3 regions of the Brevibacillus sp. BC25 genome follow, and region 3 is predicted to be linked to each of the others. Evidence: riboswitches for the same ligand, from Rfam matches in the RefSeq annotation. Region 3 holds a riboswitch; each other region holds the start of a gene.
What was found. Region 3 has a riboswitch for cobalamin ahead of nrdI (class Ib ribonucleoside-diphosphate reductase assembly flavoprotein NrdI). Riboswitches for the same ligand answer to the same signal wherever they lie in the genome.

Region 1: another riboswitch for cobalamin. It lies ahead of PMI05_RS05660 (energy-coupling factor ABC transporter permease); the one in region 3 lies ahead of nrdI (class Ib ribonucleoside-diphosphate reductase assembly flavoprotein NrdI).
Region 2: another riboswitch for cobalamin. It lies ahead of PMI05_RS24525 (ABC transporter substrate-binding protein); the one in region 3 lies ahead of nrdI (class Ib ribonucleoside-diphosphate reductase assembly flavoprotein NrdI).

Annotation. Positions count from the first base shown of each region.
Region 1 is NZ_AKIX01000025.1:19,199-22,473, forward strand. It holds gene PMI05_RS05645 (energy-coupling factor ABC transporter ATP-binding protein) at 1-197, opposite strand, end outside; gene cbiQ (cobalt ECF transporter T component CbiQ) at 194-991, opposite strand; gene PMI05_RS05655 (energy-coupling factor ABC transporter substrate-binding protein) at 988-1,272, opposite strand; gene PMI05_RS05660 (energy-coupling factor ABC transporter permease) at 1,269-2,033, opposite strand; cobalamin riboswitch at 2,177-2,371, opposite strand; gene PMI05_RS05665 (quinone-dependent dihydroorotate dehydrogenase) at 2,504-3,275, opposite strand, start outside.
Region 2 is NZ_AKIX01000110.1:76,980-80,254, forward strand. It holds gene PMI05_RS24520 (iron ABC transporter permease) at 1-136, opposite strand, end outside; gene PMI05_RS24525 (ABC transporter substrate-binding protein) at 206-1,225, opposite strand; cobalamin riboswitch at 1,394-1,594, opposite strand; gene PMI05_RS24530 (Xaa-Pro peptidase family protein) at 1,611-2,702, opposite strand; gene PMI05_RS24535 (alpha/beta fold hydrolase) at 2,827-3,275, shown strand, end outside.
Region 3 is NZ_AKIX01000102.1:4,262-7,536, reverse strand. It holds gene nrdE (class 1b ribonucleoside-diphosphate reductase subunit alpha) at 1-1,062, opposite strand, end outside; gene nrdI (class Ib ribonucleoside-diphosphate reductase assembly flavoprotein NrdI) at 1,049-1,408, opposite strand; cobalamin riboswitch at 1,569-1,769, opposite strand; gene PMI05_RS23295 (alpha/beta hydrolase) at 1,940-2,761, shown strand; gene PMI05_RS23290 (ACT domain-containing protein) at 2,793-3,275, opposite strand, start outside.

The sequences.
Region 1 (3,275 bases), on a different contig from region 3:
CACAGCACCTGTCCCTGCTGTGGCTCGATGATCCCGTTTCCATGCAAGAACAAGGTCGACTTCCCACAGCCATTTCGTCCCAAAAGGACACATTTTTTTCCCTCTGGAATCCATAAGGACAGCCCTGACAGGACGGGTCCCCGCCCTCCCGAATACGTGTACTGCAAATCGATGAACTCCAACAACCTTGATGTCATAACCACCAACCTCCTGTCCACCACTCAAGCAGTACCAGCAGCATACAGCCTACGATTGACTCCCACTCATAGCGTCGCGAACGAGCATGTGTATGAAACGAGAGCACCTGCATGCTCTCCCCGAAGCCTCTAGCCGCCATTCCTTTGTGCAAAGCTTCGTATTTGCGCATTGCTCTGACAAACAATTGCGCAACGAGAACCCCTGCATCTCGAAGCGTCGCGCGGAAGCCGCGGTGACCTCCCCGAGAACGTTGGGCAATCCATAGCTGGTGAGAAATCGTTACCAACACAAAAATAAACCGATACATGATCATTAATAAGTCAGTCACAAGGACAGGCATACGAAGCCGGCGAAGTACCTGCAAGGTTTCAGCAAACGGCACGGTAAACAAAATGAAAGCAAAGCAAGATAAGCTCGCCATGGTACGCCAAAACAAAACCCAAACTTTACCAAATGATGACATAGGCACATAGAGCACATACGAACCCAACTCCCATGCTGCCACGACCTGGACGTGTACTTCTCCTGCTCTCGCCCCTTCTACCAATAGGGCAGGGAGCCCCGACACGAAAAACGAGAGCGACACGATCATAAAGGCACAATAGATACGGACAGGAATACGGGCATACACCACTACCCATACCGTCATCCAAACAACGACGGCCATCTGCATCCATACATGTCCCACCAAGACGAGTAGTAACAATGCACTCGCCAGCAATAGCTTATGAGCTGGCGGCAGACGTTTCAGCCTGTTTTGATAAGAGAGAGAATCAGGTTGCAGCCCGTTCATTTTTTCCGTTTATCCAACCGACCTTTGTACAAGCCTACAGCGTAGCCAACCACTCCCGCTCCCAACGCCGCCTGCACCGCAAACAATAGACTCTCCGTCTCTCCCCCTGGTGGTTCTATCAGCGGTTGAAACCACGGCTCGTAGTTCGGAGCAATTTCCTTGATCGCTTCCTCTGCCACGCCGTCTGCGCCGCCAAATTCCGAATCCTGCACCAGCAACAGCGGGACAATCGCGAGTACGATTACCCCCAAGAGTAAAAGCCAGTTCCATCCTTTTTTCACAGCGATTCCTCCCGTTTGAGCAAACGAAGCTGTGTAAGCTCTTTTGCGTTGTAAGATAACAACCAGTTCCAAACGAGGACGGTCAACAGACCTTCACTGATTGCGAGCGGTACTTGCGTGAATGCAAAAATTCCTGCAAATTTGGCAAACGAGGCCAACACTCCACCAGATTCAGCTGGAAATGCGAGTGCCAGTTGAATCGAAGTCACCACATAGGTAGCGAGGTCAGCCAAAGCAGCCGCCGCAAAAACAGCCAGACGTTGGCTTCCGTTGACCTTCATGATCATCCGATAGATTCCGTATGCCACCAGTGGTCCTACTACAGCCATGGATACAGCATTTGCCCCTAGTGTAGTCAAACCTCCATGTGCCAAAAGCAAGGCTTGAAACAAGAGCACCATGCTCCCTAACACAGACATCGCAAAAGGCCCAAACATAATGGCGCCAAGCCCCGTCCCAGTCGGGTGAGAGCTGCTACCTGTAACCGAAGGGATTTTCAATGCAGATAAAACAAACGCAAACGCTCCAGCAACGCCAATAAGGAGCTTCATTTCGGGATGTTCTTTTACAATCTTGTTAATCGAGCGAATCCCAAGAATAAAAAATGGCAAGAAGACAGCCCACCAAAATAAGGCCCAGGATAATGGCAAATACCCTTCCATGATGTGCATCGCATGTCCTGTCTCTGGTTCATTGAGCAAAAAATACAGGACAAAGCCCGCGATCATCAGACAAGTCGATACGAGACGAGATCGATTCATGTTCATTCCTCCTTCACTGACTTTTGTTCTTTGCCTACAAACAAAAAAATCCCATCCATCAATGGACGAGATGTGCACACAAAACAACAGACTGACTATACAGCCTCATTGCCTCGTATTCACCGCTCCTTTCCGCGAAGGTTCTGTGGGTGTGGCTACTAGGTAGGTCTCCTGGCTTCCAGATCTATGCGCTCTTTGTCCTTCCCCATACGAAAATGAGTGGTTTCCTTCTCAAAGAGAGCTCCCTGGTTACAGTGGCGGGACCGCTCGGGACTTTCACCCGATTCCCTGTTACCCTTTATGCGTCACATAAAGGCACCTAACGCCGACAATATGAAATTGACAGACAATTCATGTTTGTCCACATCATTATACCGGATCACTACATAAATCGGAAGAATATAAGCAAAAACGCATAAGTCGATGACCCACTACAAACGGAGCCATCTACCTATGCGTACTTGTTCTATCTATTCTTTTGCGTCTACGCCAATTACTTCACTAATATGTTTAAAACCATCGCGCTGCATGAGCTTGAGCAGCTTTTTGTTAATTTGTTTGGCGATACCTGGGCCCTGATAAATCATCCCCGTATACACCTGAACGAGACTGGCTCCTGCTCGGATTTTCGCGTAGGCGTCTTCGCCGTTATAAATACCTCCGACACCGATGATTGGTACCTTGTCTCCTACTTCTTGATAAATCTCCTTCACCCAAGCAGCGGAACGCTCCGTAAGAGGTCTTCCGCTCAAGCCACCAGCTTCCTCGGCAAATCGATGTCCGGAAACCGCCTCGCGTGACAGTGTCGTATTGGTAGCGATAATTCCGGAAATGCCTTCTTCAACAGCAGCGTGAACAACATCACGCATGTGCTCATCCGACATGTCTGGTGCTACTTTCAGCAATATCGGTTTTTTCTTGATGGCACGCGCTTCCATTTCGGTCGCCTTTTCCCTTACTGCACGCACCAAATGACGCAAGCTCTCTGTTTCCTGCAAGTCACGCAGATTCGGGGTATTCGGAGAGCTGATGTTAATGACGAAATAGTGACCGTATGCATAGAGCATGTCCATACATTTGATATAGTCGATGGCCGCCTCTTCATTCGGCGTTACTTTGTTTTTCCCAATGTTAATCCCAATCGGAACATCTGAGTATGCGTAACCGACCAAATGCTGGGAAGCCAAATACGCACCGTGATTGTTGAAGCCCATCCGGTTAATGACAGCTTGATGTTCCGGC
Region 2 (3,275 bases), on a different contig from region 3:
CTTTGGACCAATCCACCTCAATCCACTGGGTCAACATCGGAATTTTTGATAAGGCGATTTTCCATACCGTTGTCGGCTTAATCTCCACTGATCCCAAGGTAACTGCGAACGTAATGGAGAGGAAGAGTCCGACCAGTAGAGTAATGATGATATAAGGTAACTTGATCTGTTGCAGTGCTATTCCCTCCCTTAAAAGGGGCGTACTTTATTTGAATTTATCCGGGTAGAGTCCTTCCGCCAAAATTTTCAGCGCAATCGGTGCTCGAACGCCTTCAGAAGCCGCAGACAATGGCAATACCATTAGTTGTTGATTTTTAATCGCCGGGATATCCGCCAGTTCTTTTTTGGACAAAAGAAAATTACGTTTTTGCTCAACGGTTCTATCACCGTAGTCTACGATAATAATTACGTCTGGATTGCGACTCACTACTTGTTCCCAACTAACCTCTGCCCAACCCTTTTGAATGTCATCAAAAATGTTCTTACCGCCAGCAGTCTTGATTAAGGACGTCATGTAGTTGTTGGCTGCTGTGAATGGTTTATCTTCCCCGTTGTCGTACACGAACACCTTAAGTGGCTCGTCCACCTTGCCAATTTTACTAAGCGTTTGGTCCATTTCACTCTTCATTTTGTTGATCAAATCATTGGCTTTGTCTTCCACACGGAAAATGCGTCCAATATTCGTAATGTCTGCAAACACATCGTCGATTGTCGGTCCAGGAATGCTAGATGACGCTTGCAGGTAAGATTTGATGCCGAGCTTTTCCAAATCCTGCATCGATCCTACACCTTTTTCTCCGAATCCACTTTTCCATCCGGCGTACACGAAGTCTGGGTTCGCTGCCATCAACACTTCTTTGGTTGGATACTTATCAGACAGTACCGGAATCTTGTCGTAATCTGCTTTTAACTCTGGAAGGATTTCATCGTCTAGGTAAGCGGTTCCGACCATTTTATCAGCAAGGCCCAATGTCAGCATAATTTCGGTGACGTGTTGGTTCAATGTCACGGCACGCTCAGGTGCTGTTGGATAGGTCATTTCGATACCATTATTGGTGAGTGTTACTGGCTTGCCTTCTGCTGCTGGAGCAGCTGTTTGTTCTATTTTGGCTGGAGCTTGTGTTGTCGTAGTGGAGCCGCATGCCGAAACCAAAAGCATGGCAGCTGTCATGATACCGAAAGCTAGTCCTTTCATTACTGTATGTGATTTGTTTGCCTTAAACACCTGAAATCCCCTTTTCTGTATGTATATGATGGGTTGAACGAAATCCTCTACAAAAAAAGCACCCCCCATTTCAATCGGGAGGTGCATGACAAACGTAGATGTAGCTATAAGCAGGCACAAAGTGCCCTTTCATAGACTGCTTCCACATCTGCCCCATCCTCGTGGGTCGATTGTAAATGATCGCATGGCAGGTCTCCTGGCTTACGGATCAACACACCCAGCTACCTTCCCATTTTTCGTCTCGCAAAAAACAGTGGCTACACGCTAGGCGCTCCTCGTTACAGTGGCGGGACCGCGCCGGCTTCTCACCGGACTTCCCTTTTAAGCTGACGGCATATGCCATCCAGCACCATTCGATACGTATTCAATTTTTACGATTTATTCATTAGTTGATAGAAGTCAGTTTTTTCGGGAACTGCGTGAGAATTTCAACGCCCGTTTCCGTAACCAATACATCGTCTTCAATCCGCACTCCGCCTACACCTGGCAGATAGATGCCTGGCTCGATCGTAAAGACCATCCCTGGACGAAGCACTTCTTGGTTCTGGCTGTGAACAGATGGATATTCATGTACATCCATCCCAAGTCCATGCCCCAGACGGTGCATGAAGTATTCTCCGTAGCCTTTTGCAGTGATGACATCGCGAGCAGTTTTATCCAAATGCGCAAAGGTCACACCCGGACGAATCTCAGCAATTGCCGCTTCGTTGGCAGCCAATACCGTCTCGTAAATTTCTTGTAGCTGGGCACTGATCTCTCCTACAGCAAAGGTACGAGTAATATCGGATACATATCCGTTCGCTGCTACCCCGATATCAAACAAAAGCAAGTCGCCTTCTTGGACCTGGCGCGTTCCTGGTTTCCCGTGTGGCAGTGCCGACTTCTCCCCTGCCAATACCATGGATGTAAAGGATGGACCTTCCGCACCCAAGCGCTTCATCTGGAATTCCAGCTCAGCTACGATTTCCGTCTCGGTCATACCTGTCTTGACTTTTTTCAGGGTCTCCCGCAAGGAATCTTCGACCAACTGAACAGCATGCTTCAGACGATCCACTTCATCCGCGGATTTGATCAAACGCATTTCACGAAGTGGCTCTTCCACGTCCACATAGCTCGACGCCAGAACAACTTGTCCAAGTGCTTCATAGCGCTCGACAGTCATATGACTTTTCTCAATACCGAGCTTCGTCAAGTTCGCTGGCAATACTTGCTTGAGGATTTCATACGGGTTTTGGATATCCGTATGTGTATGGATATCTTGAACGAACGAAGCCTCTGCCGCTGCCTCACGATCAAGAGCAGGTACAATTAAAGAAGGTTTGCCCTCAGCAGGAATAACGAGACCCATAAAACGTTCATGCGGGTCTGTAAAAAATCCGGTCAAATAGTAGACGTGCTTGGGAGAGGTAATCAACACCGCGTTCAGCTCTTGCTCTGTCAAAAACGTGTGGAGCTTCGAAATGCGCTCTTGAAACAACTTCTTCACCCTGCTTTCACCAATTATTCTATTGCGAGAATACCACTTCCCCATCAAAAAAAGAAGACTTCAATTGAAAAATCTACATCGTATCGGACAACCTAAGGGTGGGGTGAAAACGAAAATGGAACAAATACTCGTTCATCAGGATGGCAAGCAGTTTGCTTTTCACATATCGGGAAAAGGCAAGCCGTTATTGTGTATCCATGCGCCATGTATCGGCTCTCTCAATTTTGTTTATCAGCAAACACTCGCAGATACATATCAGCTCATTGTCCCTGATTTGCCCGGACACGGCGACAGTTCACCGATGGAGAAGCCCTTTTCCATTGGTGAGCTGGCAGAACAGCTCCATAAGCTGATCCCGTCGCTCGGCATTGAACGTCCCTTTATTTTGGGGTACTCCCAAGGTGCTTCTATCGCCCTTGAATATTGTCTTCGATTTCCTGATCATGCACAAGGCGGTATACTCGTGAGCGGTTTTTCCGAAGTGAATGACCTGTATTTACATGGACGGTTTTGGATGGGGCAGGCGTTGTCGATGCTTCACGGAGTTCCTCTTCTTGCCCGTTC
Region 3 (3,275 bases):
GTTCATGATGTAAGGATAGCCCGATTCCATTTGAATCATCGCGATTTTGGTCAACATCTCGCGTGCGCTCATGACGGTCTTTTTCTTGATGCGATCGTTTGCCAAGAGCTCCTCGTACATATCATCGAGGTCCATATCATCCAGATGCACGCCGTATTCTTTGTACACGGAGTACGGAGCAAACACAGTCAATGGCTTGTTTTCCTCAGCTAGCTTGTAGAAAACGTTTGGTACGATCAGGCCGATGGACAACGTTTTGATGCGTGCTTTTTCATCCGCATTGATCTTTTTGCAATCGAGAAACTCGTTGATATCCCAGCCGAAGATGTTGTAGTACGCTGCTCCTGAGCCTTTGCGTTGCCCCATTTGATCCGCGTAGGAAAACGCATCTTCCAACAGCTTGAGAACGGGCATAACACCTTTTGCTGCGCCCTCGACGCCTTTGATCGGCTCTCCTCGTCCGCGAAGCTTGGACAGGTTCACAGCTACACCGCCGCCAATTTTGGATAGCTGCATACAAGTTCCCAAAATAAAGTTGATGGAGTTCAGTGCATCATCCATTTCGAGCAAGAAGCAGGAGACCATTTCTCCACGGCGGCTTTTGCCTGCATTCAGGAAGGTTGGGGTCGCCGGCTGCAAGCGTTGATCCATCATAGAGACAGTTAAACGCTTGGCTAGCTCAAAGTCACCTTGTCCAAGGGACAGTGCCACTACGGCCACCCGGTCTGGATACTGCTCCAAGTACATCGATTTATCGTTCGTTTTCAAGGCGTAATCTTTATAAAATTTGGAGATAGCCATGTACGAAGCAAATTGAAAATCAGCGTCATAGGCCAAACGGAAAACTTCATCGACCTGCTCAACAGTGTATGTTTCATAGACGTTTTCATAGAAGTCATTCTCGATCAAATAGTCCATGCGTTCTTTGACACTGCCAAAAGTCATCGTGTTGGACTGCACTTCTTCCATGAAGACCGCAACCGCTTCCCGATCCTTTTCCAGTTGATAAAATCCGTCGTTGCCACGCTGCATCAGTTCGTTGTTCAATTCAATATGCCGCAATTGCTGCCACCCCACTCGTAAATTGTTCCACGTCACGGCCGGTACCGGACAGTTCAAATTTAGAAATCACCGGAACGCCATATAGGCTCGCGATCGTATCCGCGCTTTTAGCAAAGCTGGTTCCCCAGTTGCGGTTGCCGCTGGCGGATACTCCGCGCAGATTGACATGATTTCGCTTCAGGAACGTCGCCACCTTCTCCGGCACTTGTCCGAATCCCGTCGTGTATGTTATCAAAATGAACGGCTCGTCCAGCACCATTTCTTGATTAATTTCCACATGTGGCAAATTAATTTTGTTGACGAATCTTCGGACGTTTCCTGTTTTTGAATCAAAAGCGATTAGCATGTCCCTCATCCTATCCTGCTATTTTTACTCTGTATGTATGTTATTTAGCCAAAGTAAAAGCGCATCCGACGTTTACATGCCGAATGCGCGTGATGACTTCCATCTAGCAATTCGCAAATGCGAATTGAGCGCTCGAACACTTCCCTATCTCCCGTAGGTTAAACAGTGCAAGCGGTTAGGCAGGTCTCCTGGCTTTTGGATCATCGCTCCATTTGCACCTTCCCGATCGGTCATGATCAGTGGCATTCTTTCGCAAATGGAACTCTCTCATTACAGTGGCGGGACCGCGTCGGATTCTCACCGACTTCCCTATTAAGTCTACCAAATCTGGCTGGTAAACACCTTACCGCATCAATATGTAGTTGGTAAAACTTACTTTACCTCAATATATCGTAGGAGTCAAGCTCAGTATGGGCTCTTTTCGAAAACTAACTATTCTCCTTTTTCGGCTATTGCCAATCTCTGGTTCTCGTTCATATAATAGATTTTGTGCGTGTTGGTTAGCCTTGGAGAGATTGGAGAGTAGCCCTCATGAAAAGCACCGACTATCAACCTGTCGTCATTCCTCGTTCTTTCAGTAAAATCATGACTTATCAAGAGCGGGACTATCATATTTTCGTAAGTATACCTGCCGATCCCCCTCCGGAATCAGGCTTTCCCGTCATATATTTGCTAGATGGCAACTCTGTATTTGCAACTATGACCGAAGCGATACGGATACAGTCACGCGGTCCTGAACGAACTGGCGTGTATCCTGCTATCGTCGTCGGGATTGGGTATCCAACGGACGGTCCGTACCATCCTGCCCGTTTCTTTGATTACACGTATGAGGTTCCTGTCTCGGAGCTTCCTGGCAACCCAAAAGGAGCCGACTGGCCTCAGATGGGGGGAGCAGAACAGTTCCTGACCTTTTTGGAGGAGGAGCTCAAGCCTAGCATCGAAAAAGACTTCCCCGTCGATCGGACGCAGCAAGCGATTTTTGGACATTCGCTAGGTGGCTTGTTTGTCTTGCATGTACTTTTGTCGAGACCACACGCTTTTCAGCGGTATATAGCTGGCAGTCCCTCGATCCACTGGAATGAGAATGTGCTGCTTGCGAAGGAGAGTCAATTGCCGGGCCTGCTGACAGAGGAGCTCGACGTCCATGCGCTTCTCACCATCGGAGAGTTGGAAAACGATGGGCGATTCTTGGTCAAAGAAAAAGCCCTGGCGATGATCGAACGATTGTCCTCCATGGGCAAAGGTCAGATCAAGGCTTCCTTTAAAGAATTTGCTGACGAAAATCATTCGTCCGTCTTGCCAGCCTTAATTAACCAAGGACTCAAATTCGCTACGAAAAAAACTGCCCGCTAAAAACGGGCAGTTTTTGTTTATCATGACTCGTTTACTGTAGAGATAACACTTTGGTGATTTGGGGTAGCTCTTCGATGGCAGATACAATCGTCGGTGTAATCTCTTCATCAGTCACAGAGATAAGCAGGGCATTCTTCCCTTTTTGCTCGCGCGATACATTCAACTTGGAAACATTGATTTGATGTTCGGCCAGTTTTCGTGAGACATCATAAATCACGCCTGGATAATCGATATGGCGAACCAACAATCCATGTGCCCCCGGAGGTATGCGACACGCGCAGTAATTGATTTCACTGATGTACACTTCTCTCCAATCTTGCGCGAAGGTGTACTTGTTCGCTCCTACACGCAAAATCGCCAAATGATTCGCATATTCGCCGGAGCTGTTTTGGACAGAAACCTTCGTCCCGAGTCCTTCCACTAACAGCGTTGCGATTCCCTCTTTATTTTCATGAGCAAGAATACTTAATTGTGCACCCGCTAACTCAGGCTCGAGTCTTCGAATCAGTTCAGC